Regions from separate parts of the Thauera sp. WB-2 genome, predicted to be linked through region 3. Evidence: predicted binding sites of a transcription regulator. Region 3 holds the regulator's gene; each other region holds the start of a gene.
What was found. The regulator FliA, encoded in region 3, starts transcription of late flagellar genes. The targets are predictions, from matches to a motif close to CTAAAGTTNNNNNNNNNNNNGCCGNTA.
Positions count from the first base shown of each region.

Region 1: LQF09_RS11995 (YjfB family protein) is a predicted target of FliA. The motif match lies at 6,564-6,590, and genes of this name have one in related genera.
Region 2: LQF09_RS08545 (flagellin) is a predicted target of FliA. The motif match lies at 4,387-4,413, and genes of this name have one in related genera.

Region 1 is NZ_CP088935.1:2,612,760-2,622,545, forward strand. Features, by position in the region: gene LQF09_RS11965 (PilW family protein) at 1-271, shown strand, start outside; gene LQF09_RS11970 (pilus assembly PilX family protein) at 268-852, shown strand; gene LQF09_RS11975 (pilus assembly protein) at 867-4,091, shown strand; gene LQF09_RS11980 (hypothetical protein) at 4,129-4,452, shown strand; gene LQF09_RS11985 (type IV pilin protein) at 4,449-4,916, shown strand; partial or broken gene LQF09_RS11990 (IS5 family transposase) at 5,037-6,128, shown strand; gene LQF09_RS11995 (YjfB family protein) at 6,308-6,508, opposite strand; gene LQF09_RS12000 (YajQ family cyclic di-GMP-binding protein) at 6,689-7,174, opposite strand; gene ppnP (pyrimidine/purine nucleoside phosphorylase) at 7,193-7,516, opposite strand; gene LQF09_RS12010 (DUF2788 domain-containing protein) at 7,531-7,761, opposite strand; gene LQF09_RS12015 (argininosuccinate synthase) at 7,827-9,056, opposite strand; gene argF (ornithine carbamoyltransferase) at 9,124-9,786, opposite strand, start outside.
Region 2 is NZ_CP088935.1:1,858,168-1,867,953, reverse strand. Features, by position in the region: gene LQF09_RS08555 (glycosyltransferase) at 1-1,971, shown strand, start outside; gene LQF09_RS08550 (tetratricopeptide repeat protein) at 1,972-4,296, opposite strand; gene LQF09_RS08545 (flagellin) at 4,516-5,997, shown strand; gene LQF09_RS08540 (flagellar protein FlaG) at 6,075-6,503, shown strand; gene fliD (flagellar filament capping protein FliD) at 6,531-7,955, shown strand; gene fliS (flagellar export chaperone FliS) at 7,975-8,379, shown strand; gene LQF09_RS08525 (flagellar protein FliT) at 8,395-8,703, shown strand; gene LQF09_RS08520 (flagellar hook-length control protein FliK) at 8,739-9,786, shown strand, end outside.
Region 3 is NZ_CP088935.1:1,737,984-1,747,769, forward strand. Features, by position in the region: gene LQF09_RS07965 (EAL domain-containing protein) at 1-1,114, shown strand, start outside; gene LQF09_RS07970 (pseudouridine synthase) at 1,273-1,959, shown strand; gene LQF09_RS07975 (DUF192 domain-containing protein) at 1,956-2,414, shown strand; gene flhB (flagellar biosynthesis protein FlhB) at 2,568-3,710, shown strand; gene flhA (flagellar biosynthesis protein FlhA) at 3,728-5,821, shown strand; gene flhF (flagellar biosynthesis protein FlhF) at 5,972-7,471, shown strand; gene LQF09_RS07995 (MinD/ParA family ATP-binding protein) at 7,473-8,261, shown strand; gene LQF09_RS08000 (RNA polymerase sigma factor FliA) at 8,387-9,154, shown strand; gene LQF09_RS08005 (flagellar motor protein) at 9,201-9,786, shown strand, end outside.

The DNA of each region.
Region 1 (9,786 bases), 870 kb from region 3:
CGTGGATGGCACGGCAATCATTGAGGAAGAGCTCGTACGCGGGATCCGAAGCATGCAGATCACCTACGGCATCGACAATGATGGTGACCGATCGATCGACGACTTCGTTGTGGCAAGCGCCGTGTCGAATTGGAATGCCGTCCTTGCTGTAAGAGTCGAATTGATAGCCCAAAGCACGGACGCGATAGACACCGCGGACGGCAAGGGAACTCGCGAGCGCCTGGAGCAGACCTTCTCGACCACGATCGCGCTTAGGAATCGCTTGCCATGATCAAGAATGAAAGATTGCGCGGCCGTGAACGGGGTGCCGTTCTCGTTGTCTCACTGATCTTGCTGCTCGTCCTCACCTTGTTCGGATTGAACAGCATGCGTGAAACGACAATGGAGGAGCGTATGGCCGGCAACTGGCGTGACCAGAATTACGCATTGCAGAGCGCCGAAGCTGCCCTCCGGGCCGGCGAGAATTTCCTCAGGCCACGTACGCTTCTCCCGGCTACTGGGGTCTACCCGGGCGGCTGCAGCCCTACCGCTTGCGAAGTGTTCAAGCACCGTCGGCTTGCGGGTGATGCCACCGTTCCGGACGCTACGGCGGACCTGCTCGCCAACAGCGCAACCAGCCGCAATCGCTGGCGGGATGCCTCAACCGTATACGCAGGCACCCTGCCCGGCGTCGCTACACCCCCTCGCTACCTGATCGAACACCGGGATTACGTTCGTGACCACCTCGTCACCGGCTTCGGCACCAGCCATGAGACCGGACGCGACCAGTACCAGGTCACCGCTCGTGGCACTGGCCAGACCGACGAAAGCGAAGTGATCCTGCAAAGCGCCTATTCCAAGCGCTTCAACTGAGGACGAGAGCCATCATGAGCAAGCCCCGTTCCCTTATGCGTGCATCTGCCCTTACGGTTGCTGCATGCGGCCTACTGCCCGCTGGCGCCAACGCCACCCCGAGCAATCTCGCCCTCGCGGACACCCCGCTCGTGGTATCAACCTCGGTACCCCCGAACGTCATGCTGGTGGTCGACAATTCGGGGAGTATGGAGGAAGTGATCTGGGCGCCTGGCTACGATCCAAACGTCACTTACCCAACCGCAAGCTTCATATTCTCCGGCGATGGCCGAGCTTACACCCTCAGTGCAACCTCGACCTATTTCTACGAGAGCTTTGGACGCGGAAGCTGCAGCAGCGGTTTTCGTGAGTTTCGGACCAACTCGGGTGCGGTGCGCTGCTTCAAGCTGCCGGTACCCAACGGCGCCTCCAACACGCGGTACAACGGAAACTATCTGCGCTACCTCATCGCCAATCATGCAAGCGGCGACCTGACGAGCGTACTACCCACTGGTTTTCGCATGTCGGTCGCCCGAGACGTTGCGCGCAATCTGGTCACCGCCAACCCCGGGGTTCGCTTTGGCTTGACCCGTTTCAACTTCAGTGAAGGAGGTACCGTCGTCGCAAACTGCGGTGCGACCACCACCACCTTGAACGCGCAGATCGATGCACTGGTAGCCAGCACCTGGACCCCGCTTGCCGAAACCCTGTACGAGGTCACACGCTATTTCCGCGGCATGTCGAGCTACTACAACACCGGCACCTATACGAGCCCGATCCAGTATCGCTGCCAGAAGAACTTTGCGATCGTCATCACTGACGGTCTCCCGACCAATGACATGAACTTCCCGGCCGATGACCCGGACGACGTAGCCGATACGTCTCGCAGTTTGCCGAACTGGGACAACCTCGATCCAGCAACAGGTACAAGTCCGCCTTTCCCGAAACACTCGGACGGATTCAAGACGGGCAGTCAGGCGAGTGAGGGCTATTCCCTTTACCTGGACGACATCGCCAAGTTCGCCTCGGATATCGACATGCGGAAAGGCGGTACGGACCTCGTAGGCGGCAGCTTCGATGACCCCCGCTTTCCGGAACAGAACCTGAGCACCTACACCGTTGGCTTCACGGTGGCCAACCAGATGCTGCAGGATGCCGCCGAGTACGGACAGGGCAAATACTACACGGCCAATAACGCCGAAGAACTCAACGAAGCGCTGCAGCGCGCCCTGCAGGACATCTACAGCCGGACGACATCGTCGAGCAGCGCCGCCGCAAACGCCGGGTTTGTAAGTGAGGGCACCCGCATCTATCAAGCCCGCTTCCGTCCTGAGCAGTGGGCCGGCATGCTGCTTGCTTTTGCAGTCGATGGCAGCCCGACCAGCCCAACTTACGGCCAGATCGTGCGTAGCGGAGCCTATACCGACGGCGCGATCTGGGATGCGGCGGAGCTCATTCCGGGACCGGCCTCCCGCCGGATCTTCACCCGCGGGACTGCTGGAATCCCATTCGACTGGGCCAACTTTTCCGCCGGTTTGGGTGGAGAACAGGAGCTATATTTCGATAATTCCCGGGATAAGTTCGACTTCCTACGCGGCACAGAGAATGCCGCGTTCCGCAAGCGCAGTACGCCACTGGGCGATATCGTGAGTTCCGCCCCCGTTTATGTCGGCCCGCCCAATGCACGCTATCCGGACTCGCTCGAGAGTGCCCCCTACTCCGCTTTCAAGACAACGTACAAGGATCGCGCGTCGATGATCTATGTCGGCGCAAATGATGGGATGCTCCACGGCTTCAGCGCCGCGAATGGCGTTGAACAGATGGCCTACATCCCGGGGGTGTTGCTGCCTCGACTGAAGTTGCTCGCCGATCCCAGCTACAACGACGCGCACCGCTATTTCGTTGACGGCTCGCCAACCGTGGTGGATGCGTTTGCGGGTGGAAGCTGGCGGACCGTGCTCGTGGGCGGTCTCAACAAGGGGGGTCAGGGTATCTACGCACTCGACGTGACCAATCCTAACGACTTCACGGTCAGCGCAGGCAACGCGACCAAACTGTCGATGTGGGAGTTCACCGACGCCAACGATGCCGACCTCGGATTCACCTACAGCCAGCCGGCCGTAGTGAAGCTGCCGAACGGTGTGTGGGCGGCTGTCTTCGGTAACGGCTACAACAACACCTTTCCGGACGGCCGGGTGAGCACGACGGGGACAGCGGCGGCGTACATCGTGAATCTCGCTACCGGCGCGCTGATTTCCAAAATAGACCTGAATACGGGCTTGACTGCCGACCCGACAGGTGGAAACCGTCCAAACGGGCTTGCCACCTTGGCCCCGGTCGACGTGGATGGCGACTTCAAGGTCGATTTCATCTACGCCGGCGATCTTTTCGGCAACCTGTGGCGAATCAATATCAACGCGGGCACGTCAGGCGCGCTCACCACGACCTCCACTCGTATCTTCAGCGCCTGCGGCGCAAATGCGTGCTCGGCGACCAACCGCCAGCCGATCACCACTCGCCCCACGGTAGTGCGCCACCCCAACGGCAATGGGACCATGGTGTTCTTTGGTACCGGCAAGTACCTCGAGACCTCCGATCGTCTACCCAAGACCGGCGGCCTGCAGTCGTTCTACGCCATCTGGGACAAGGTCCCCACCGAGACCGACGCCACCAAGGCCTTGGTGAGCCGTTCCTCGCTGCTACGCCAGGAGATCATCGTCGAGCAGAACTTCACCTTCGTGGAGGCTGGAGTCAGCACAACCCACCCGCTGCGGGTGACGACCAACTACAAACCCGACTGGAACACTCATGGCGGCTGGTACATCGACCTGCTCAGCCCTGGCATGACAGGCGACAGCGGCGAGCGTCAGGTGACCAACGCAGTCGTTCGCAACAACCGGGTGATCTTCACCACCCTGATTCCGACCGACGACCCCTGCCGCGCAGGTGGAGACAGCTGGCTGATGGAGTTCGATGCGGTCAGCGGATCCCGGCTGCAGTTCTCGCCTTTCGACCTCAACAACGACGGCAGCTTCTCGACCAAGGATTTCGTGACGATCAAGGTCGATGGCAAGGATGTGTCGGTGCCGGTGTCCGGGCGTAAGCTCGAGGGCGGAGCCGCCGCGACACCGTCGGTGATGGGCGCGGAAGGCCAGAATGAGTTCAAGTACATCTCCACCTCGGGTGGTGTGGAGGTAATCAAGGAGAACCCCGGCACGAACGACACCGACCGCCAATCCTGGCGCCAACTTGGTCGCTGAAAACAGCGAACGCCCCACGATGCAAATGGAGTCGAACATGTCCCGATTCGCAAGCACGATCGCCTTGGCTGGCTGCCTGGCCCTTGTCCCTGGGCTGGCCGCGGCCCAGTCACCTGCGACGACGCAAACCGCCCCCGCGCTGCATGGTCGTGTCACCTATCTGGAGCCGATCTCGCGTGTGGTGGGCATAGACGAAACACGAATGCCCTACACCAGCACCGCGCGCGTACTCGGTCTTGGCCCCCAACCTGCGCCGGTGGAGGCCTTGTGGCTCGGCGTCCTCGTCGAGGCCAGGCTGTCACAGCCCACTTCGCAACAGGAAGTGCAGGCTGTCATCGAATTCAAGGTCCTGACGGAATGATCACCACCATGAAGCACAACTCACCGAAGACGAGTGCGATTGCATCGTCGACAAGAGGCTTCAGCCTCGTCGAACTCATGGTGGTCGTAGCGATCCTCGGCATCATCATGTCGATCGCGTACCCGGGCTATCAGGAATATGTCGCCAAGGCACGCAGAGTGGATGCCAATACGGCACTGCTGGAGATTGCACAGATGATGGAGCGTTTCTATACGAACAACGGCCGCTATGACAAGGATGGCACAAGGCCGGCGTTGCCGTTCTCCACTGTTCCGAAATCGGGCGGCACTGCTTATTACAACATCAGTTTTGTGCCTGGCGTTACCGGCGCAAACGTCTATCGACTTCAAGCCGTTCCAGCGGGCATCATGGCTGGCGACAAGTGCGGCACCCTGACGCTAGACAATACCGGAACACGGGGAAACTCCGGTGGCTTGACAGGATCAGAGTGCTGGCCGAAGTAACCAGGGCGAGTTTGGATCCGCCCACTTGAACACCGCTGCTAAAAGCGTGATGCAAAAGGCTGTGAACGATCCGAAAAGCCGATTGTCATAGATTATCTCCAGACTCCTTGTCCTGCAACGATGCGCGCCCAACTCGACCCCCAGTCCTCGATGTTCCACTACTTCTCGCCGGAGTCGCGTGTGCCGGCGGATCATCCGCTGCGACGGGTGAAGCGTTTGGCGGACCGTGCCCTGGGCGCAATTTCTGGGGAGTTGGACGCACTGTACTCCTCGGTCGGTCGCCCATCGATTCCGCCAGAGCGACTGCTCAAGGCGCAATTGCTGATTGCGCTGTATTCGGTTCGCTCGGACCGGCAGTTCTGCGAACAACTTGACTACAACATCCTGTTCCGTTGGTTTCTCGACATGGATCTCGAGAGCCCGACGCTGGACCAGTCGAACTTCAGCCGCCTGCGCGAACGCCTTGTCGCCACCGACGTGGCTCGACGCTTCTTCGATGAGGTCGTCAATCTGGCCCGAAAGCAGAAGCTGCTGTCCTCGGACCACTTCACCGTGGATGGGACGCTGATCGACGCCTGGGCTTCGTTCAAGAGCTTCAAGCCCAAGGATGGCACCCCGCCCAAGGACAGTGATGACGGCACCGGGATGGTCGACTTCAAGGGCGAGAAGCGCTCGAACGCCACGCATCAAAGTACGACCGATCCCGAGTCTCGGCTCATGCGCAAGGGCAAGGGCCAGCCGGCCAAGCTCAGCTATGGCGGGCATGTGCTCATGGAGAACCGCAATGGGCTGTGCGTCGACATCCTCATCACCGAATCGACCCAGGCCGAGCACCGTGCCGCGCGGCAGCTGCTCACTCGCGCACGTCGACGGCACATTCACCCCAAGACGCTCGGCGCCGACAAGGGCTATCACGTGAAGGAATTTGTCGGGCACCTGCGCGAGCACGCGGTGCGACCGCACATCGCGCGCATCAAGGATCGGAAGACGCCCGGCCTGGATGGTCGAACCACCCGAACCAAGGGTTACCAGGTCAGCCAGCGAAAGCGAAAGCGCGTCGAGGAGATCTTCGGTTGGTTGAAAACGGTCGGCGGATTGCGAAAGACCCGTTTCATCGGCTAGGCGAAGACCCAGATGGCGGCCTTCATTTCTGGTGCTGCATACAACCTGCTCCGAATCGCGAAATTGAGCGTTTCGGAGGTGAAGGCATGAGCACAGGCGCGCAAACGGACCTTCGTGGTCGCCGTTGCGGCCACGAAGACAATTCGAACGCGGTGCGAAGGCGATTCCGGAAAACGATGTCACGATGAAATTCGACCTGAACCTCAGTGCTGGCGCGGCACCGCCGGCTTTTGCATCACGCTGCTAAAAGCGGTCCCTGCGGTCGACGGTTATGCCCACGTATCGATATACCCTCCCGCCGTGCCCCCAACCGCCGGTGCCGCAGCAGGCGCGGGGATAGCCTGGATCAACTGCATCGCGCTGTTGGCCTGGATGTCGATGGCCTTCTTCAAGACCTCGACGGACACCTCCTGCTGGAGTTGTGCCTGGCTGTTAGCAGTGGCTGCGGCGGCAATGGCGCTGGCGTCCATGATCAATATCCTCTCACTGCGATAGGGCTGCGCCATTGGCGGCGCTTGTGAGGAATAACGGCCACGCCGGCCAAAACTTGAACCCGCCGCCCGCCGGCCGCTGCGTGCAGGAGAACGGTGCTCTGACGTTCCCGCGATCACGCGCCGTTTCACCGCGGAATCGATCAGCCCGAGGTGATCTCAGTCGCGAAAATTCCCGTACTGGAGCGGAAAGTCGGTGATCTGTTTCTTGACCAGCGCGATCGCCTCCTGCAGCACGTCGCGCTTGGCGCCGGAGACGCGCACGGCGTCGCCCTGGATGGCGGCCTGGACCTTCATCTTGCTGTCTTTCAGCAGCTTGACGATCTTCTTGGCGAGGTCCTGGTCGACGCCCACGCGCACCTTTACTTCCTGCTTGACCTTGTTACCCGAGACCTTCTGCACGTCGCCGTAGTCCAGGCAGCGGACGTCGACGTTCTTCTTGGTCATCTCGGGCAGCAGGATGGTCTTGATCTGGTCGAGCTGGAAGTCGCTGTCGCCATGGATGGTGAGCAGCTTGTCGGCATGCTCGATCTTGGCGCTGGTGCCCTTGAAGTCGTGGCGCCCCTCAACCTTGCGGTTGGCCTGTTCTACGGCGTTGCGCAGCGAGGGCTGGTCGACCTCGGACATGATGTCGAAAGACGGCATGACTCCCCTCCTCCGCGATCAGCCGAAATGGCAGATGTAGTGGTAGGGCTCGCCAGCGACTTCGATGTCGAAGCTGGAATTGCCCGGCACGTCGAAGGACTCGCCGGCGCCGTAGGTCTTCCAGTCCGCCTCGCCTTTCAGGCGCACGCGGCAGCTGCCAGCGACCCCTTCCATGATCTCGGGCGCGCCCGTGTTGAAGGTGAGCGTCGCCGGCAGGATGACACCGACCGACTTCTTCGTGCCGTCGGCGAGCTGGATGCCGTGGCTGACGCACTTGCCATCGAAATAGACGTTGGCCTGGGTGGTGACGGTTACGCCGTCGAAGGTGGCAGTGATGACCATGAGATACGGACTCCTTATTCGATGCCGAGCAACTTCTGGATGATGCCCTTGGCGACGAAGCCGACGAAGCCCACGCCCAGGCCAAGGAACATCCACAGCATGCCGTAGCGGCCGGCCTTGGACTCCTTGCCCAGGTTCCAGATGATGAACATCATGAACAGGATCAACCCGGTCAGGCCGATCTGGAGGGCGAGATCCTCGAACTCGGTAAAGCTGAGTCCGAGGATGAAATCGTCGTTATTCATCGCAGCGTTGTATGGGGATTGAGCTTCGCAGCACAGGGGGGCGGATCAAGCCGCCCCCTTCGGGATCAGCTGCGCTTGGCCTTGGCGTTGGCGGCGATACGCATGCGCAGCGCGTTGAGGCGGATGAAGCCGTGTGCGTCCTTCTGGTTGTAGGCACCGGCGTCGTCTTCGAAGGTGGCGATCGTCGGGTCGAACAGCGAATCGGTCTTCGAGTCGCGGCCGGTAACAATGACGTTGCCCTTGTAGAGCTTGAGGCGCACCCAGCCATTGACGGTCTGCTGGGTGTGGTCGATCAGCGCCTGGATGGCCTGACGCTCCGGGCTCCACCAGTAGCCGTTGTAGATCATGCTGGCGTAGCGCGGCATGAGGTCGTCCTTGAGGTGGGCGACTTCGCGGTCGAGCGTGATCGATTCGATGGCGCGGTGGGCACGCAGCAGGATGGTGCCGCCCGGGGTCTCGTAGCAGCCGCGGCTCTTCATGCCGACGTAGCGGTTCTCCACCAGGTCGAGGCGGCCGATGCCGTGCTTGCCGCCCAGCTCGTTGAGCTTGGCGAGCAACTCGTGCGCCCTCATGCGCGTGCCGTTGATGGCAACGAGGTCGCCCTTCTCGAATTCCAGGTCGACGTATTCGGCGGCGTCCGGTGCGGCCTCGGGCGACACCGTCCAGCGCCACATCGACTCTTCGGCCTCGGCGGCCGGGTTCTCGAGGTGACGACCCTCGAAGGAGATATGCAGCAGGTTGGCATCCATCGAGTAGGGCGAGCCACCCTGCTTGTGCTTCATCTCGATGGGAATGCCGTGCTTCTCGGCATAGGCCAGCAGCTTCTCGCGCGACAGCAGATCCCATTCGCGCCATGGCGCGATGACCTTCACGCCCGGCATCAGCGCATAGTAGCCGAGCTCGAAGCGGACCTGGTCGTTGCCCTTGCCGGTGGCGCCGTGGGAGACGGCATCGGCGCCGGTGACGCGTGCAATCTCGATCTGGCGCTTGGCGATCAGCGGGCGTGCGATCGAGGTGCCGAGCAGGTACTCGCCTTCGTAGACGGTGTTGGCGCGGAACATCGGGAAGACGAAGTCGCGCACGAACTCTTCGCGCAGGTCGTCGATGAAGATGTTCTCGGGCTTGATGCCGAACTTGAGCGCCTTGGTGCGCGCGGGCTCGAGCTCTTCGCCCTGGCCGAGGTCGGCGGTGAAGGTGACCACTTCGCACTGGTAGGTGTCCTGCAGCCACTTCAGGATGACCGAAGTGTCCAGCCCGCCCGAGTAGGCGAGCACTACTTTGTTGACGTCGCTCATGCTGTTTTCCTGTTTCCTGCTGTGTTGCCGGCACACACGCCCGTGCATGCCGTGATTGTCTCGTAGCTCAGTTCTCGATGCGGCCAAGCATCAGGTATTCCATCAGCGCCTTCTGCGCGTGCAGCCGGTTCTCGGCTTCGTCCCACACCACCGACTGCGGGCCATCGATGACCTCGGCCGTTACTTCCTCGCCGCGGTGCGCGGGCAGGCAGTGCATGAAGACGGCGTCCTTGTGGGCGACGGCCATCATGTCTGCATCGACGCACCAATCGGCAAAGGCCTTCATGCGCTCCTCGTTCTCGGCCTCGAAGCCCATCGAGGTCCACACGTCGGTGGTCACCAGGTCGGCACCGCGGCAGGCGTCCATCGGGTCGGCGAACTGCTCGAAGTGATCGGTACCGTAGAGACCCGCGCGCTCGGGCTCGACCTCGTAGCCCGGCGGCGTCGACACATGCACGTTGAAATCCAGCACCTCGGCCGCCTGCAGCCAGGTATTGCACATGTTGTTGCTGTCACCGATCCAGGCCACCGTCTTGCCCTGGATGGAGCCGCGATGCTCGATGAAGGTGAAGATGTCGGCGAGGATCTGGCAGGGGTGGTATTCGTTGGTGAGGCCGTTGATGACCGGCACCCGCGAGTTGGCGGCAAAGCGCTCGACGATGTCCTGCTCGAATGTGCGGATCATCACGATATCGCTCATGCGCGAGATGACCTGGCCGGCATCCTCCAC
Region 2 (9,786 bases), 120 kb from region 3:
CAGCACAGCCACGCTCAGGCGGTGGCCGACCACCTCGGCCGTAAGGGCATCGACGCGTCGATACGTTTCGACGAAGGGCAGCCGCTACGCTTGGATTTCCAGGTACCTGCCGCCAAAGCCATCCCTTCCGTAGCGATCGTCATCTACCCCGCGACCTGCCAGCTTGCTGCCCTCGAACAGGCCATCACCAGCCTGCTGGAGAAGACCCCGCCCCAGCCACACACGCTCTATCTGATCAACCCAGGCCCTCGTCATCCGGACATCTGGCGTTTTCTAACCCAGCTCGAAAGCCTCGGGCTGCCCAATGTGGTCTTCCTGCCCGCCCCATACGATGAAGGGCTAGTGCGGATCCTGCAGGAGGCAGTCGCCCGGATTACCGATGACTTCCTCGTTTTCTGGGCGGATGACAGCGTGGCGGTACAAACCGACTGGCTCACACCGCTGCTCAAACAGTTCAGTCGCCCCTCATCACCCGTCGCCGTCGGACCGCGGCTGGCCAATGCCGCCGCGCAACTCATCAGTGCGGGAGAGATCATGGGACTCTGTGGCCCATCAGGCGCACCCTACAAAGGGGTATTTCTCGACTATCCGGGCGAAAACGCCTGGCTGCAGTCAGACCATCGCGCCCGGATTCTGGATCGCCGCTGCCTGCTGGTACGCAGGTCCACCCTCGCCGCCGCAGGAGGCCTGGATACGGCCAGCAGCGAAGAGCATTGGGCCGCGGAGCTTTGCCTGCGCCTCGGGACGCTCGGCCCGCTGCTATGGACGCCAAGCTCCACTGTCATGGTGCGCGAATCGCTCGAACAACTTGAGCAGGAGGACACCTCAAGGCGCAAGAGCGAGTTGGGAGGGGCCACGATAGCCACCCTTCTGCGCTGGCAGACCCAGATAGCAAATCAAGTCGCTGCCGAGCCGCACCTGAACATGGAAGCAAGAGACCTGATACCCGAGACGCGCAGCGCGCTCACCTATGCTCCGTTGGCCAGCCTCGGCCTTCCGCGAATCTACGCACACGCCGCCGACCGCGAAGGTTGCGGCCACTACCGCGTTCTCCAGCCGCTCGAAGCCCTGCTGTCGAACGCGCGGGTCAGTGGCGGCGCAGCCACAGACCCCCTGCCCCTTGCACGGATGGTCGCCGACGAATTCGACACCCTGATCTTCCAACGACCGCACACTGCGCCCGTACTCCGTGCCATGCACCAATACCGGCAACTGAGCAGCGCGTTGCGCATCTTTGAAGTAGACGACCTGCTCACCGACGTTCCGGAGAGCAGTCCCCATGCCCGTGACTTCGGTCCGGACACCATCGCACTGTTCAAGCAGGCGCTCGGCCTGTGTAACCGCCTGGTGGTCCCCACCGAGGCGCTCGCTCAAGCCTATGGTCAGTTGGTGGATGAGGTCAGGGTCGTGCCAAACTACTTGCCGAAGCGGGTCTGGAACACCCTGACACCGGCCAGAAGATCCGGCAACCGCCCGCGGGTCGGCTGGGCGGGCAGCATCTCCCACCTCGGCGACCTGGCATTGCTGACCGATGTCGTGAAAACCCTGGCCAATGAAGTCGACTGGGTCTTTCTCGGCACCTGCTCTCGGGACATGCTTCCCTACATCAGTGAGAAAAAAGCTGCCGTTTCCTTCTCGCAGTATCCCGCGGCCCTGGCCAGCATGGGCCTAGATCTCGCCATTGCTCCGATCGCCAGCAATGCATTCAATGAGGCCAAGAGCAATCTCAAGCTACTGGAGTACGGCATCCTCGGCTACCCCGTAGTGTGCTCCGACATCGGGCCATACCGGCAAGGGCTCCCGGTCAAACGGGTCACCAACACACCCCAGGCATGGATTGCGGCAATCCGGGAACGTATCCACGATACGGATGCGGCCCGGCAGGAGGGCATAGCCCTGCGAGCCCAGGTTCGCCAGCACTGGATGCTGGACGACCATCTTGACGAATGGCTTGCTGCATGGACGCGTTGATCAGCCGGCAACATCGATATGCGCCACCGGCAATCCGCGCTGGTGGCGCTGCCACGCTTCCTCAAGTCCTGCTCCAAGGTGTCGAGCAAAGGCCTCCGCATCGAAAAGAGCAACCTTGTCTCGTGTCTCACGCAATTGATTCCGTAGCATTGCCCTCATTTCGACATTGCGAATGAGTTCAACGATCAAGCGCTCATAAGTTGTTTCATCGTTGGCAACGAGTTGGGGCAAACCCGCGGCGTGTAGAATGCTCGCGGAAACTCGCGACACGAAGGAGTCACCGCAGATTGCCAATTGGGGCACCCCTGCCCACAGCGAATCACTTGCCGTTGTGTGGGCATTGACCGGAGATGTATCGAGGGTAAGATCGGCTTGCCCCAACCTGCCCAAATGTTCGGCAGCAGGAACCCGCGGCGCCCAAACGAGCCGCTTGCGTTCAATGCCCGCGGCGGCGGCCTCGCGCAAGAACACCCCCTTGGCACTTTCCGGCCCATCCAGCAGCCAGAGCACTGCGTCAGGACACTGCCCAAGCACCCGCATCCACAACGCAAAGGTTTCCCGGGTGATCTTGTAGTACTGATGAAAGCCCGCCAGCACGACAGCACTCTCCGGAAGCCCCAGGCTCTCTCGGTCCGGCGTCCGGCCAATAACCCGCAGACGATCATTGGGCTGATAGCAGGCAGGCAAACGCAAGACCTGCTCGCTGTAGCCGCCCTCCATGCCAGGCGGAATGACGACGGCGTCTGCAATGACGTAGTCGATCCAGGGCGCCCCCATGGTGCCGGGAAAGCCCAGCCACTGCATCTGGATCGGTGCCGGCCGATACGCGAGAATTCCTGCCCGGTAACCTTGGGTCCATCCCTTCAGGTCAATGGCAATATCGACGCCATCGGACTGCAGTCTCCTGGCCGCGTCGATGTCGGACATCGCTGCAACGTCCACCCACCGCGGGATTGCCGACTGCAGTCGACGTCGGTATTCATCGCCCTCAGTCACTCGGGGGCCGTAATCGTAAGCAATTAGATGGAACCGTGCCGGATCCAGCGCCTCAAGCACGCCCACCAGAAGATGCGCCGTCGCATGATCCCTGAAGTCGGCGGACAACAGGCCCAGTCGCAATGGCCCACGAGCGGACGCGGCGCCTGTTCGCGCCACAGCTACCCTCGCCACATACTGCGCCGCAAAATGCTCGGCGACAACGCGCTGGTCTACCGGGCCCGTACCTGGCGTGGCAAGGTAGGCAAACGGCGACGGTAGCACATGCGCCTGACTTTGCAGACCCTCGCCGAACTGCTGGAAGAACGCGGCTTCGATCAGCTCAGCCCCGTCCCAGTCGGCAAGCTGCCGGCAAGCATGCGCCGCCTGCAGCATCCAGTCGATTCTCGGCTCGCGCTTGATTGCCTCGATCAAGGCCTCACGCGCGGTCTCGTTGTCACCGAGATCGGCGCTGGTACATCCCAGGTTGTAGTACGGGTCCGGGAACGCAGGATCACACTCGATCGCCCTCAGCAACATGGTTCTCGCCTGCATCAGCTGTCCGGCGTCGCGCAGCGCCACCGCCGCATTGTTGCAGGCCTGCGCCCACTCGGGAGCCAGGCTCGCAGCGCGCAGTCCCGCCTCCACTGCATCCTGAAACCGCCCCGCCCCCCTCAACGCAACCGACAGATTGGACCAGGCGACCGCATCGCCAGGCACTGACTTCACGGCGGCGTCCAGAAGCACGAGCGCCTCATCGATCAGCCCTTGCTGCAGCACGATGCCGCCAAGCATTGCCGCCGCACCCGCGTCCGCAGGCAAACGCTCGAGGTTGACCCGGCAGAAAAGTGCCGCACGGTCGAGGTCGCCGAGCTCAGCCAGCAGTTCACGGCACAGGCGCGCGAGTTCGGCATCAGATGGGGCGAAATCGAAGGCCCGCCAGAAATGGTCCAGCGCTTCGGCACGCTGGCCAACCTGCAGCAGGACACACCCGAGATTGTGGTTGAACGCCGAACTGACAGGCTGTAACACCAACGCCCTCCGATGGGCGTCCAATGCATCCTCGAACAACCCGCACGATGCGAGCGCATTCCCAAGGTTGCTCCAGGCCTGTGCGTCGGATGGCGCCAGGCGGACGGCAATCCTAAGCGCGGCCACGGCCTCCTCACTTCGACCGGCAAGCTGCAGCGCGCAGCCATGGAGCTTGTGGACAACCTGATGTCGCGGATGCCTGGCACCGAGTTCTGCCGCCAGCGCAATCGTCCGATCGTAACGCCCCTGTGAAAAGAGGCTGGCGGCCTGACTCAATAATTCCTGATCACGAGCCGATAAAGGAAGCTGGACCTTCATTCACACCCTCTGTCACATGGAAGCAAGCCGGCCCGCATCTTAACCGCCCGCCTCCGCGACCAGTGCAGCAAGCAGCCCCGGCGAATATTCCTAAAGTTCAGCGACGGCCGACCGTTAAAGGTTCCAAGAGTGCAGCTGGCAGGTTTCGCAGGCTGGCTCGCAGAGGACAACCCGGCCACCGCCGGAACATTTTTGATACTTCTCTAACGGAGAAAAATCATGTCACAAGTGATCAACACCAACGTTCAGTCGCTCAACGCCCAGCGCAACCTGAGCACCTCGGGCGGCTCGCTGGCCACCTCACTGCAGCGCCTGTCGTCGGGTCTTCGCATCAACAGTGCCAAGGATGACGCCGCAGGCCTCGCGATTTCCGAGCGCTTCACCGCCCAGATCCGCGGCCTCGACCAGGCCCGCCGCAATGCCAACGACGGCATCTCGCTTGCGCAGACCGCCGAAGGCGCCCTGCAGTCCTCCGGCGACATCCTGCAGCGCATCCGCGAACTGGCCGTGCAGTCGTCCAACGCGACCAACTCCGCCTCCGACCGCCAGGCGCTCAACGCCGAAGTCAACCAGCTCACGTCCGAACTCGACCGCATCGCCAAGACCACCGAGTTCAACGGCTCCAAGCTGCTCGACGGCTCCTTCGGCAGCGCCACCTTCCAGGTCGGCGCCAACGCCGGCCAGTCGATCTCGGCCAGCACCGCCAACTTCTCCACCAGCCAGTACGGCAACTACCGGATCGGCTCCAAGGTCGCAACGGACGCTGGCGCCAAGGGCGACCTGACGGCAGGCAGCACCGCCAATGCGATCGCCTCGAACGCGGCGGCTACCAGCCGCGTCGCCGGCGGTGACATCACGATCAGCGGCGCCACCGGCTCAGCCACGGTCACGATCGCGGCCGGCGCATCGGCCAAGAAGGTGGCAGAGCAGATCAACGGCGAAACCGGTACCACCGGGGTCAAGGCCTCTGCCAAGACCGAGATCGACGTCACCGCAATGACTGCGAACACGTCCTACAAGTTCGACGTCAGCTCGGACAACGCAACCGCGGTCACCATCTCCTTCACCCTGGGCGCAGCGGTGGACAAGGACGGCCTGGCCTCGGCAGTAAATGCCTTCAACGACGTCGCCTCCAAGACCGGCGTCACAGCCCGCGTCAATGACGGCGGCGACGGCATCACACTGCTCAATGCGAACGGCGAGAACATCACCATCGCCAATGCGGCCAGTGGTTCGGCGACGGCAACCGTCGGTGGCACATCCACCGCTGGAGGCGCGAGCGCGGTCGCCACCGGCCAGCTGGTCCTCGATTCGGAGAAGTCCTTCAGTATCGAAGCAGCGAACACGACCGATTTCTTCACCGCAACAGCGGCTGCAGGTCAGTTGCAGAAGGTGAGCGACCTCGACGTGAGTTCGGTCGACGCAGCACAGCGGACGCTGGCGATGGTCGACTCTGCACTCGCCGCGGTGAACAGCCAACGTGCAAAATTCGGCGCCCTGCAGTCGCGCTTCGAGACCACGATCGCCAACCTGCAGACCAGCACCGAGAACCTGTCGGCCTCCCGCAGCCGTATCCGCGACACCGACTTTGCATCGGAAACCGCCAAGCTGACCCGCGCGCAGATCCTGCAGCAGGCTGGCACGGCGATGCTGTCCCAGGCCAACGCCCTGCCGCAGAACGTGCTTTCGCTGCTCCGGTAAGCGGTGTAGGCTAAGTTGCTTGGCACGGCGCGGGGTTCGCAAGGGCCCCGCGCCGTTACACCATGAGGGTGACCACAATGAACATCTCTTCGGTGAATACCTCGGTTCCGACCGAAAACCTGCTCCAGACCACATCCAGCGCCCGCAGTCCGTCGGCCGAACGGGCCGCCGCTACGGACGCAAGCAGCACGGCAAAAACAGGTGCAGCCGCCGCCGGGGCCCGTACAGAACAGAGCAAGCGCACCGCGGCCGAAGACGCCGCCGCAGCGCAGAAGCCCAGTTCGCTCGAGCAGGTCGAGCAGGCAATGGACGAAGTCCGCAAAGCGATTTCGCCTGTGGCACGCGACTTGCTTTTCTCTATCGATGAAGACACCGGCAGAACGATCGTCAAGGTCGTCGATGCCAGCACCGACGAAGTGATCCGCCAGATCCCTTCCGAGGAGATCATTTCCATCGCCAAGGCGCTGGATAAATTGCAGGGCCTGCTGGTCGAACAGAAGGCCTGACCCGAACAGCAGACAGGAGGTTCCGACATGGCAACGATCACGAGCGGTGGTTCGATCATCGACATCAACTCGATCGTGCGCGGCTTGATGTCGGTGGAAAGCCGCCCCCTGACCCTGCTGGCACAGCGCGAGGCGAGCCAGCAGGCCAAGTTGTCCGCCTTCGGCCAGATCAAGGGCGCATTGTCGTCCCTGCAGACCGCCACCGACGGGCTCAAGACCGCAACCAAGTTCTCTGCCACCAAGGCCAGTGTGGCCGGCGACGCCGGCTTCACTGCCAGTTCCGGTGCGGGCGCCGCAAACGCGAGCTATGCGGTGGACGTGCTGCAGATGGCCAAGATCCAGCGCGTTTCGACCCCCGTGGGCGGCAGCTTCACCCCCGCGGCAGGCAAACTCACCATCGAGTTCGGTACCGTCACGGACGCTGGCTCGGGCAAGTCCTTCACGAGCGACAGTCCCCCTCGCACTGCCAGCCTGGACTTCGAAGGCAGCACACTGGAAGAACTGCGCGATGCCATCAACGGCAACGCGGCGCTCGGCGTCAAGGCCAACATCATCAACAACGGCACGGCCAAGCAGCTTGTCTTGAGCGGTACCGCCACGGGCGCCAACATGGCGTTCAAGCTGACGGGCGAGGACGGGCTCGAGGATCTGAGCTTTGACCCGGCCGCAACACCCCTGCCAGCCGACAAGATGTACTCGGTACAAGCGGCGCAGGATGCGCGCATCCGCGTCGATGGCATCGAAGTCACGCGCGGCAAGAACACGATCACCGACGTCATCGACAACGTGACGCTCACACTCACCAAGGAGCCGGTCGCGCCGGCCGCAAGCCTGAGCGGGACCCTCTCGGTGAGCGAGGACCAAAGCGCGGCAAAAACTGCCGTCGAAGCTTTCGTCAAGGCCTACAACGATGTCGCGAGCACCCTGGCCAGCCTGACCGCTTACAACCCCGATAACAAGACCGGCGCCACACTCACGGGCGACTCCACTGCACGTAACATCCAGAGTCAGTTGCGCAACGCACTGGGCGCCTCGATCACTGGCCTGACGGGTGCGAATTCGCTGTCTCAGGTCGGCATCAGCTTCGACAAGGACGGCAAGCTCGCGCTCGACAGCACCAAGTTTACCGCCGCACTCAACGATACGAGCAAGGACGTTGCGGCCTTTTTCACTGGCAAGGACGGCGTAAAGGGTTTTGCCTCAAGCTTCAGTGCCCAGCTCGACGGACTCATTGCCCGCGACGGGCTGATCAACAGCCGCACCGAGGGCATCAACTCCACCATCAAGTCGCTGACGACGCAGTACGACACGATGGAGGCTCGCCTGGCGAAGATGGAAGAGCGTTATCGTAAGCAGTATTCCACCCTCGACACACTACTCAATGGCCTGACCCAGACCAGCACCTACCTCATGCAGCAACTGGCCAACCTGCCGTCCATCGGGCGATCCTAGCAATCGGAGCAAGATCTCCATGTTTGGTACTTCCTACCCCAATCGCGCCTCGGCCTATGCCCGCGTCGGCAATCAGACCAGCGTCGAGTCTGCTTCCCCGCACAAGCTCATCCTGATGCTGTACGACGGCGCCCTTCTGGCACTGGGCACCGCGACGGTGGCGATGCAGAACAAGGACATCCCGACCAAGGGCAAGTCCATTTCCAAAGGCATCGACATCATCATGAATGGCCTCAAGGTCAGTCTCGACATCGAGGCTGGCGGCGAGTTGGCGGAGCGTCTCGACGCCCTTTATGAGTACATGGCCGATCGCCTGCTGCACGGTAACCTGCACAACAACCAGGCGGCGATCGAAGAGGTCATCGGGCTGCTTGGCAGCCTGCGCGAAGCGTGGGCGGCGATCGAGTCGCAGGTTCAAGGATAGGAGCGGATCACAGCCATGCTTACGCTGGAGAACGCTCGCACCCTGCTTGAACTCTATCGGCGCATGGCGCTTGCCGCCGAGGCAGGCGAATGGGATGAGTTGGCCGAGCTCGTGCGCCAGTCTGGTGCGCTGCGTGTGGCGGCGGCGCCGGCCCTGCAGCCGCCTTCCCCGGACCAGGCGGCTGAGATCGAGATCGTGATCAAGCAGATTCTGGAACTCGACCACGGCATTCGCCTGCATGCCGAACCGGCACTCGAGAGCACGCGCAAGCTGCTGTCCAGTTCGGTCAAAGGCCGTGCGGTACGCAATGCCTATAGTGGCTGAAGGGCGCAGAGCACTCGAACCAGGCCCCTCCCGCCATGATCCCCGCTGACCTCGCCGCCCGCCTGCGGCTGCTCAACGAAGCGAGCTTCTTCAACTCCGAGCCGCCCGTACCGGGCCTGCAGCGCGCACGCGAGATCCAGTCGCAGTTGCCCGAGCTGGTGCCGGGGCAGCGTTTTTTCGCAACCCTTCAGCGCACGCTGCCGGACGGTACCTTCCGTGCGCTGGTCGCCGGCCAGCAGATGACGCTGGCGCTCAACACCGCAGCCAAAACAGGCGACACACTGGAGCTCGAGGTATCGCAAGTGACGCCGCGTGCGGTGTTCGCACGCATCGTCGGCCAGGAGGCGGCGGCAACCGTCACGGCATCGGCCCAACCGGCACTGAGCCAGACCGGACGCCTGATCAGCTTCCTGCTCACCGGCCAACCGGCAGCGCAGCCGGCAAGCCTTGCCGCCAACCAGCCCCTGCTTGCCGCCCCGCCCGCCAACGGCGCCCAACTGGCGCCGCTGCTGCGCCAGGCCTTGGGACAGAGCGGGCTGTTCTACGAATCCCACCAGGCCGACTGGGTGCTCGGCAGACGCGACACGGCCAGCCTGACGAGCGAGCCGCAGGGGCAGGCACAGACGCGTTCCACCGCGCAGGGTGCGTCCCAGGCCGCGACCGGGCAAGCGGTGCATCAGGGCGTCGCCAGCCCGAAGAGTGGTGCGCAGTCCGGTCAGCCCGCTGCTGCCGACGGCAGTGAACGCGCAGCCCAAGCTCGCGGCGCTGCCCTGGCCGATGAGGCCGCGCCCGTGCGCACCGCGCCCATACCGGAACGTCTGATCCCCATCGTCCATCAGCAGCTCGACGCCCTGGCCACCCAGCAGTATGTCTGGCATGGCCAGGCATGGCCGGGCCAGGCGGTGGAATGGCGAATCGAGGACCCCGAGCGGGATGACGGCAGCGCCGAAGAGGAGACCGCCCACGGCTGGGACAGCACCTTGCGGCTGACCCTGCCCCGGCTCGGCGGTGTGGAGGCCCAGTTGCACCTGAGCGGGAAGCAGGTGGCCCTGCGCCTGCGCGCAGACGAGGCCGACACCCTCG
Region 3 (9,786 bases):
CGCTCGTCGTCTCGCCGCTTGCGTGCGCCAGGGCGACACGGTGGCGCGGCTGGGTGGGGACGAATTCATGATCGTGCTGCCGGAACTCGGCGCCGAGGATGACGCGGCGACCATCGCGTCCAAGCTGTTGGTGGCCGTGGCGGCGCCGATGAGGCTGTCGGGGCATGACCTGGTTGTCAACGGTAGCCTTGGCGTGTCGCTCTACCCGCGTGATGGTGCGATCGTCCCGACCCTGGTGAAGAATGCCGACGTCGCGATGTACCGCGCCAAGGATCTCGGCGGCAATCGCTTCCAGTTCTACGCACCCGAGATGAACGCGCGCACGCTCGAGCGGCTCGAGCTCGAAAACGGCTTGCGTTACGCACTTGAGCACGACGAACTGGAACTGCACTACCAGCCCAAGGTCGAGCTGCGCACCGGCTGCGTCGTCGGCGCCGAGGCGCTGATCCGTTGGCGCCACCCGTCCCTCGGGCTGATCCCGCCCGGCGACTTCATTCCGCTTGCGGAGGAGACCGGGTTGATCGTACCCGTCGGTGAGTGGGTGATTGCGACCGCGTGCCGGCAACTGCGCGACTGGCGCGAGCAGGGGCTGTGCGATGTGAGCGTCGCGGTGAATGTGTCGGCCCGCCAGTTCCAGCACGAGAACCTCGTCGGTGTGCTCGCAGCGGCGCTGTGCTCGTCCAACGTCGCGCCGAAGCAGCTGCATGTCGAGGTCACCGAAAGCGGTGTGATGCGCAGCCCTGCGGCCACCATTGCCACGCTAAGGGCTCTCAAGGCGCTCGGTGTGCAGATTTCGCTGGACGACTTCGGCACCGGCTACTCGAGCCTCAATTACCTCAAGCGCTTTCCCATCGACAGCATCAAGATCGACCGGACCTTCGTGACCGATCTCATGACCTCAGCCGAGGATGCCGCAATCGCGCTGATGGTGATCTCGCTCGCCCACAGTCTCGGCCAGACGGTGGTTGCCGAAGGGGTCGAGACACGGGCCCAGCTCGACTTCCTGCGCCGCCACAACTGCGATGAAATGCAGGGTTACCTTTTCAGCGCTCCGCTCGAGGCGCACGCCTTTTCCGCACTTGTGCGCGAGGGCCGCCGGCTGAGCTTCGGGTAGAGGAGGATTGACCTTCAAGGGGAACTCCTTTCGCACGTAGACCAAGGTCCTGCCCAGCGACCCATTGGCCCCGAGCCGCCTCCGTTTCATGCTGCGGCACTGCGGCACGGGGCGATCGCGCGATAATCTGCCCTCCCGCACGCCTCGGTCCGCCTGCCATGTCCCGTCTCATCCTGCTCAACAAACCCTACGGCGTGCTGTGCCAGTTCTCCGACGAAGATGGGCGTCGCACGCTGAAGGACTATGTCGCCGTGCCGGGCGTCTATGCGGCGGGCCGGCTCGATACCGACAGCGAGGGCCTGTTGCTGCTGACCGATGACGGCGGGCTGCAGCACCGCATTGCGGATCCTCGCCACAAGTTGCCCAAGACCTACCTCGTACAGGTCGAAGGCGAACCCGACGATGCCGCCCTGGCGCGCTTGCGCGCGGGTGTGGACCTGGGCGACTTCCATACCAGGCTATGTGATGCGCGGCGCGTTGGCGAGCCTGACTGGCTGTGGCCGCGCGAGCCGCCGGTGCGTTTCCGCAAGAGCGTGCCGACAAGCTGGCTCGAGATCGTGCTGCGCGAGGGCAAGAACCGCCAGGTAAGGCGCATGACCGCGAAGGTGGGGTGCCCGACCCTGCGCCTGGTGAGGCTGGCGATCGGGCCGTGGACCCTGCACGGACTGGCGCCGGGGCAGTGGCGCGAGGCGGCTGCCGCCGACTTGCCGCCGCTACCCGGGGCGGGCGGGGGCGCGACGGCGCGGGGCGGGTACGGCAAAGGGGAGCGGGCTGCGGCTCGTCAGCCCATGCAGGGCGCAGGTAAGATGCGGCGCACGATGTCTCGAACGGGGTCCCGAGGATGATGATTCGCCGCCTGCTTGCCCATGCCTGCCTGTCGTTTGTCGCGCTTGTGCCCGGCGCTGCGGCACTGGCGCAGATTGCCATGCCGGTCGCCGAACTGGGCGCGGGCATGTACCGCATCGAGGCCGAGGTTGCGCATACCTTCGAGACGCGCCAGGTCGGCCTGATGAACCGCGAGGCGATGGCCTTGCATCGTGGCATGGTGTTCGTGTTCCCAGAGGATGCGCGGCACTGCATGTGGATGCGCAATACCTTCCTGCCCTTGTCGGTTGCCTTCCTCGACGCCGAGGCCAGGATCATCAACATAGAGGACATGCAGCCACAGACCGAGACCAGCCACTGTGCAGCAGCCCCGGCGCGCTTCGCGCTGGAGATGAACATCGGCTGGTTCGCCGAACGTGGCATCCAGGCGGGCGACGTGCTGCGCGGCTTTGCTGCACTGCCCCCGGCACGCTGAACAGCGGCCTGCCGACGCGGGCCAAGACAGGAATTAGCTGGCTTTCCGGGCTTTTATCGGGCGGCAGATATTGCCGCCGTGCGCCGATAATCCGCACACGTCTTCTCGCGTCCAGGTCCATCCGGGCGGAGCGGGGGGCGGACGGAGCCGGCCGTGGCCGAAGAAAGCGACCTCGAGAAGACAGAAGCCCCCTCACCGCGACGTCTGGAACAGGCACGCGAGGAAGGCCAGGTCCCGCAATCGCGGGAGCTGTCGACCTTTCTCGTCACCGTGACCGGCGCTGCGGCGCTGCTGCTGCTGGGCAACTGGATGGCGACGCGCATCGCAGGGGTCGTGCGCAACGGTTTCGCCTTCGATCGTGCGACGGTGTTCGACCATGTGCTGATGCTCGACGTGCTCAACCGCATGCTCAGCGGAGCCCTGCTGACGTTGATGCCGCTGTTCTTCATCCTGCTGATCGCGGCGGTTGCGGCACCGGTGCTGCTCGGTGGGCTGGTCTTCGCGCCCAAGGCGCTGGGCCCGAACTTCGGGCGCATGAATCCCATCCAGGGCCTGGGCCGCATGTTCTCGGTGCATGGCCTGGCGGAGATGGTGAAAGCCATCCTCAAGTCGCTGGTCGTGGGCGGGGTGGCGTCGCTGGTGCTGTGGATGAACAAGGACCACCTGTTCGACCTCATGGTCGAGCCGCTCGAGGTCGGCATGGCCGACTTCTCCAGCATCGTGGCTTTTGGCGCGCTGTTGATCGCGCTCAGCCTGGGCCTGCTGGCGCTCATGGACGTGCCTTTCCAGCTCTGGCAGTACCAGAAGAAGCTGCGCATGACCAAGGAAGAGGTCAAGCGCGAGAACAAGGAGCAGGAGGGCGACCCGATGGTCAAGGGCCGCATCCGTGCCTTGCAGCGCGAGATGGCGCGCAGGCGCATGATGGCCGAGGTGCCCAAGGCCGATGTGGTGGTCACCAACCCGACGCACTTCTCGGTTGCGCTGCGGTACGACGCCGAACGCATGGGGGCGCCGGTGGTGGTCGCCAAGGGGCGTGGCGAGCTGGCGCTGAAGATCCGCGAGATTGCCGCCGAACATGGCGTGCCGATGCTCGAGGCGCCGCCGCTGGCACGTGCGCTGTACGCCCATTGCGAACTCGAAGCCTCCATCCCGGCCGCGCTGTACACCGCGGTGGCCGAGGTGATGGCCTATGTGTACCAGCTCGACGCCTGGATCAAGCAGGGTGGCCTGCCGCCGGCCGTGCCGGCTGCGCTGCCGGTTCCGGCCGGCATGGATCCCGGCGTGCCTGGGGAATGAACGCCTGACTTATGCCCATGAACGACATCCTGAATCTGCGCCAGCTGCTGACTTCGGCCAACCTGCGCCAGCTTGCCGCGCCAATTCTCATCGTCATGATCCTGTCGATGATGGTGCTGCCGCTGCCGGTGTTCCTGCTCGACGTGTTCTTCACCTTCAACATCGCGATCTCGGTGATGGTGATGCTGGTGGCGATGTACTCCAAGCGCCCGCTGGACTTCTCGGTATTCCCCACGGTGCTGCTCGTCACCACCTTGCTGCGCCTGGCGCTGAACGTAGCGTCCACCCGCATCGTGCTGCTCGAAGGCCACGGTGGCGGCGACGCGGCAGGCAAGGTGATCGAGGCCTTCGGCAGCTTCCTGGTGGGCGGCAATACGGCGGTTGGCCTGGTGGTGTTCGTGATCCTCACCATCATCAACTTCGTGGTGATCACCAAGGGTGCGGGGCGTATCGCGGAAGTGTCGGCGCGCTTCACCCTGGATGCGATGCCCGGCAAGCAGATGGCGATCGACGCCGATCTCAACGCCGGCCTCATCGACGAAAAGGAGGCCAAGCGCAGGCGCAAGGAGATCGCCCAGGAGGCGGACTTCTATGGTGCGATGGACGGTGCCTCCAAGTTCGTGCGCGGTGACGCCATTGCCGGCATCATCATCCTGGTGATCAACATCCTCGGCGGCCTCTTCGTCGGCGTCATGCAGCACGAGATGGCGGTGGGCGAGGCGGGGCGCACCTACACCCTGCTCACCATCGGCGACGGGCTGGTGGCGCAGATTCCGGCGCTGATCATCTCGGTGGCCGCCGGCCTGGTGGTGTCGCGCGTCGGCGACGAGGGCGACATTGGTGGGCTGGTCATTGCGCAGGTGTTCTCCAACCCCACGGTGATGACCCTGACCGCCATCATCATCGGCGTGCTCGGCCTGATCCCGGGCATGCCCAACCTGGTCTTCCTGCTGATTGCGGCCTGCCTCGGGGCGCTCGCGTGGCTGCGCCGGCAGCGCGTTGCCGAGGAGGTAGCGGCAGCACGGCCCGAGTCCGAGGCGCCCGTGCAGCAGCCTCAGGCCGATGCGCTGGAGGCGAGCTGGAACGACGTCTCGCAGGTGGACGTGCTCGGCCTCGAGGTCGGCTACCGCCTGATTCCGATGGTGGACAAGGGCCAGGACGGCGAGCTGCTCAAGCGTATCCGCGGCCTGCGCAAGAAGTTTGCCCAGGAGGTCGGATTCCTGTCCTCGCCGGTGCATATCCGCGACAACCTGGAGCTCAAGCCCAACGGCTACCGCATCGCGCTCAAGGGCGTCGAGGTCGGTGCTGGCGAGGCCTATCCAGGCCAGTTCCTCGCCATCAACCCGGGGCGGGTGTCCGGCCCGCTGGCCGGGCGCGAGACGACCGATCCCGCGTTCGGCCTGCCCGCGGTGTGGATCGACACGGCTACGCGTGACCAGGCGCATGCCCTGGGCTATACGGTGGTCGACGCGAGCACGGTGGTGGCCACCCACCTCAACCATGTCATCCTCAACCATGCTGCCGAACTCCTCGGTCGCCAGGAAACGCAGGCGCTGCTCGATCACGTGGGCAAGGATTCGCCCAAGCTCATCGAGGATCTCGTGCCGAAGACGCTGGCGATCGGTACCTTGCAGCGCGTGCTGCAGAACCTGCTCGAGGAAGGCGTCAACATCCGCGACATGCGCAGCATCATCGAGGTGCTGGCCGAGCATGCACCGCGTACCCAGGACCCGTTGCAGCTCACCACCCGCGTGCGCGAGGCGCTTGGGCGCGCGATCATCCAGAGCCTCTTCCCGGGCAATGGCGAAGTCCAGGTCATGGCGCTGGAGCCTGGGCTGGAGCGCATCCTGCTGCAGGCCATGAGCGTGGGCAGCGAAGGCGGGGCGATCGAACCCGGGCTGGCCGACACCCTGCTGCGCCAGACTGCGCAGATCGCCCAGCGCCAGGAGGACATCGGCCTGCCGCCGGTGCTGCTGGTGCCCTCGCAGTTGCGCACGCTGCTGTCGCGCTTCCTGCGCCGTGCGGTGCCCAGCCTCAAGGTCATCTCCAACTCCGAGGTGCCCGAGAGCCGCACCATCCGCGTTACCGCCATGGTGGGGGCGCAGGGCTGACCGCAGGCGCGCGCCAGGGTATCGCGCGGCGCGCGCAGTGAGGTCCGAATAGACGGGGTAAAGCCGCTTTATTCGGCCCCTGGGCATTGACGGGGTGTGGCGATAATTCCCATCAAGCAGTGGTCGACATCGACCGCCGGGAGAACCGCCATGAACGTCAAACGCTACTTTGCCCCTACCGCCCGTGAAGCCCTTCGCGCTCTGAAGGAGGCGCTCGGTCCCGATGCGATCGTGCTGTCGAACCGTGCGGTCGACGGCGGCGTCGAGATTCTTGCCCTGCCCGGCGACGCCGTCGGTGCGCTGCAGGCGGCCAACCGCGCCACGATGGCTGCGCGCAGCGGTGGCCAGGGCAGGGTGGCGGACGAGTCTGCGTCCGGTTCCCGCCCCCAGGCCGAGGCCGTTCAGCGTGCGCCCGCCCCCTTGGCCGATGAAGGCGATTTCCAGGTCAGTCTGTCTGCCCTGGCGGCGAGCGCAGCGCGCTCGGCGGCGCGCGGCGGACAGCGTGCGGAGCCGAGCGCGGAGAGCACCGGCCCGGTGGTGCGCCCGTTCAACCCGCCGCGGATCGAGACCGCCGATTACGCCATGCGTGGCCGCGAAGCCGTGCTGCGGTCGGCATCGGCGCGCGGTCGCAGCGATCAGGCGAGTGCGCCGGCAGTCACCCGTGCGGCGGCGCAGGGCGACGAGTTTGGCGGCGCACGTGTGCGCGAATTGCAGGAGACCAACGCCCGGCTGATGTCTGAACTGGCCGGCATTCGCGGCATGATCGAGCGTCAGCTGGCCGGATTCGCCTGGGGTGAGACCCGGCGCCACGCGCCCGCGCGCGCAGCGATGCTGGGCGAGCTGCTCGAGGCTGGGTTCTCGGCGGCCATCGCGCGCAAGCTGGTCGAGGCCGTCCCCGAGGATGCGAGCCGCACCGAAGCGCGCGAGGCAGTGGGCAGCATGCTCGACCGCATGATGCGTGCGCGCTCGTCCGACGAGGATCTGCTCGATCGCGGCGGCGTGTATGCCCTGGTGGGGCCGACCGGGGTGGGCAAGACCACGACCACGGCCAAGCTCGCGGCGCGCTGCGTGGTGCGCCATGGCGCCGGCAAGCTGGCCCTGATCACCACCGACGGCTACCGCATCGGCGCCCAGGAGCAACTCCGCATCTATGGCCGCATCCTGGGGGTGCCGGTGTATTCGGTGCGCGATGGTGCCGACCTGCGCCAGACTCTGGCGGGTCTGCGCAACAAGCACATGGTGCTGATCGATACGATGGGCATGAGCCAGCGCGATCGCCTGGTCGGCGAGCAGGCGGCGATGCTGTCGGCGGCCGGAGACGTGCGCCGTCTGCTGCTGCTCAACGCCACCGCGCGCGGGGATACGCTCGACGACGTCGTCCGCGCCTACGCCGGCAACGACCTCGCCGGCTGCATCTTCACCAAGGTTGATGAGTCCGCGGCGCTGGCGCCGGCGCTCGACGTGGCCGTGCGTCATGAGCTCGACATCCGCTATCTGACCAATGGTCAGCGTGTGCCCGAGGATCTGCACCTGCCCAATCGCGCCTACTTGCTGCACCGCGCGCTGCGCGAGCATGCGGGCGAGTCACCGTGGCGCCTCGATGGCGACGAGGCGGGCATGTTGCTCGCCGCAGCCGGCATGGGAGCCTGACATGATCGACGGACGCGAAGACCAGGCGGCAGGCCTCAGGCGCCTGTTCCGCCGCGCGCCGCCGGTGGTGGTGGCGCTGTATGCGTGTGGCCGGCAGCGCAGCCACACGGCCGTGCTTGCTGCTCATCGGCTGGCCGGCCGCGCCGAGCGCGTGCTGATTCTGGACGAGGCCCAGGGCCAGGACGCCCTGGGCGGCGTGCTGGGTACGGGCGAGGGCACGGACCTGCTGCAGGTGCTGGACGGGCGTACGACTCTTGCCGCGGTGGTGCAGCCGGTGCCCGGTCTGGTGGGGCGGGTGCCCGTGGCGGCGGCCGCGCTGGCCTTGCCGTTGCTCGACGATGCACGCCGTGCCTGCCTGGTCGAGGCGCTTCGCTTGCTGCACCGCCATGCGGGCTTCGTCCTCGTGCATGGCGCGGGCGAGGCGGCAGCGCAGCCGTCGCCCTTCGTCAATGCGGCGCCATGCCGGCTGGTGGTGGCAGAGGCCTGCGCGAGCGGTGCGACCGAGGCTTATCGGGTGATCAAGGGTCTGGCTTCGGCAGGTGCAGGTTCGGTGCATGTTGCCGTCAGCCGGGCGCGCGACCGCAGCGATGCGCAAGCCTTCTTCGCCACGCTCGAAGCACTCGTGCGCCGACATGTCGGTGTGCCGCTGGCCTGGCTCGGCGAGGTCGAACGCGATGACATCGCCAATGGTCTGCGCCAGCCGCTGCAGTGGAATTCGCGCGACGCAGGCGCTGCATTCATGCGTCGTATCAATGCCATGGCACGCGCACCACGTGTGATGCGTGCCTGAGTCCCGTCATGGCTTTCAATATTCCCGCTGGTAATCCCGCCCCCGCTGCGGGAAAATCACCGCCTCCGGTTAGCGGAGCCAGCGCGGGCAGGGGCTCGCGTCGTCCCAAGATACAGGTTGAATGGATGTACGACGCCAACGGCAACCTCGACAAGAGCAGCCTCATCGAAGCGTATGCGCCGCTCGTCAAGCGCATCGCCTTCCAGCTCATGTCCCGGCTACCGGCCAGCGTGGATGTGGATGACCTCATCCAGAACGGCCTCATGGGGCTGCTCGATGCGCTCGGCCGCTATGAAGAAGGCCTCGGTGCCCAGTTCGAGACCTATGCAGTGCAGCGTATCCGCGGCGCCATGCTCGACGGCTTGCGCGAGAACGACTGGCTGCCGCGCAGTTTGCGCCGCGACATGCGGCGTATCGAGGCGGCGATCCATGCGCTCGAGCAGCAGTTCGGCCGCCAGCCTTCGGAGACGGAGCTTGCCGAGTCGCTCGGGGTCTCGCTCGACGAATACCAGCGCATGCTGCAGGAGGCACGCGGCCACCAGCTCGTCTATCTCGAGGACTTCAACCGCGACGAGGACGACGATTTCCTCGAGCGTCACCTGGCAGCCACGGACAGCAATCCGCTCGACCTGCTCGAGGACAGCGAGATGCGCGAACGCCTGGTCAACGCGATCTGCGCGTTGCCCGAGCGCGAGCAGATGGTGATGGCCCTGTATTATGACGAAGAGCTCAATCTGCGCGAGATCGGTGCGGTTCTCGGCGTGACCGAGTCGCGGGTCTGCCAGTTGCACGGCCAGGCCGTGGCGCGCCTGCGTGCGGGGCTCTTCGAAGGCAGCTCCACGCTGCCACCACAACGCCGGCGCGGGCGACCGCCCAAGAAGGCGGCCAACTGAACACAAGCCCTGACAAGGATGCGTGTGCGTATCTTGACGCCTCATCATGGATAAGATCAGCCTCGTCGGCCTGACGCTCGGCATTGCGGCCATCGTGATCGGCCAGGTGCTCGAGGGCGGGCATATCTCCTCGCTGGTGCAGCCCACGGCCTTCCTGATCGTGATTGGCGGCACGCTGGGTGCGGTGATGCTGCAGAGCCCGCTGCGCAGCTTCGTCGAAGGCATGCGCATGGCGCGCTGGGTGTTCGTTCCGCCGGCGATGAGCTCCCAGGCGGTCATCGAGCAGGTCGAGAACTGGAGCCATGTGGCGCGCAAGGAGGGGCTGCTGACGCTCGAGAACCAGATCGAGAGGCTGTCCGACCCCTTCATGCGCAAGGGGCTGCAGCTGCTCGTCGACGGTGTCGAGCCCAACCGTCTGCGCGAGATACTGGAGGTCGAGGTCGGCGTCTGGGAAGGGCAGCTGCGCCAATCCGCGCGGGTGTGGGAGGCGGCCGGCGGTTACGCCCCCACCATTGGCATCCTGGGCGCAGTCATGGGCCTGATCCACGTGATGGAGAACCTTTCCGATCCGTCGCGGCTCGGTGCCGGCATTGCCGTGGCCTTCGTCGCGACGATCTATGGCGTCGGCTTCG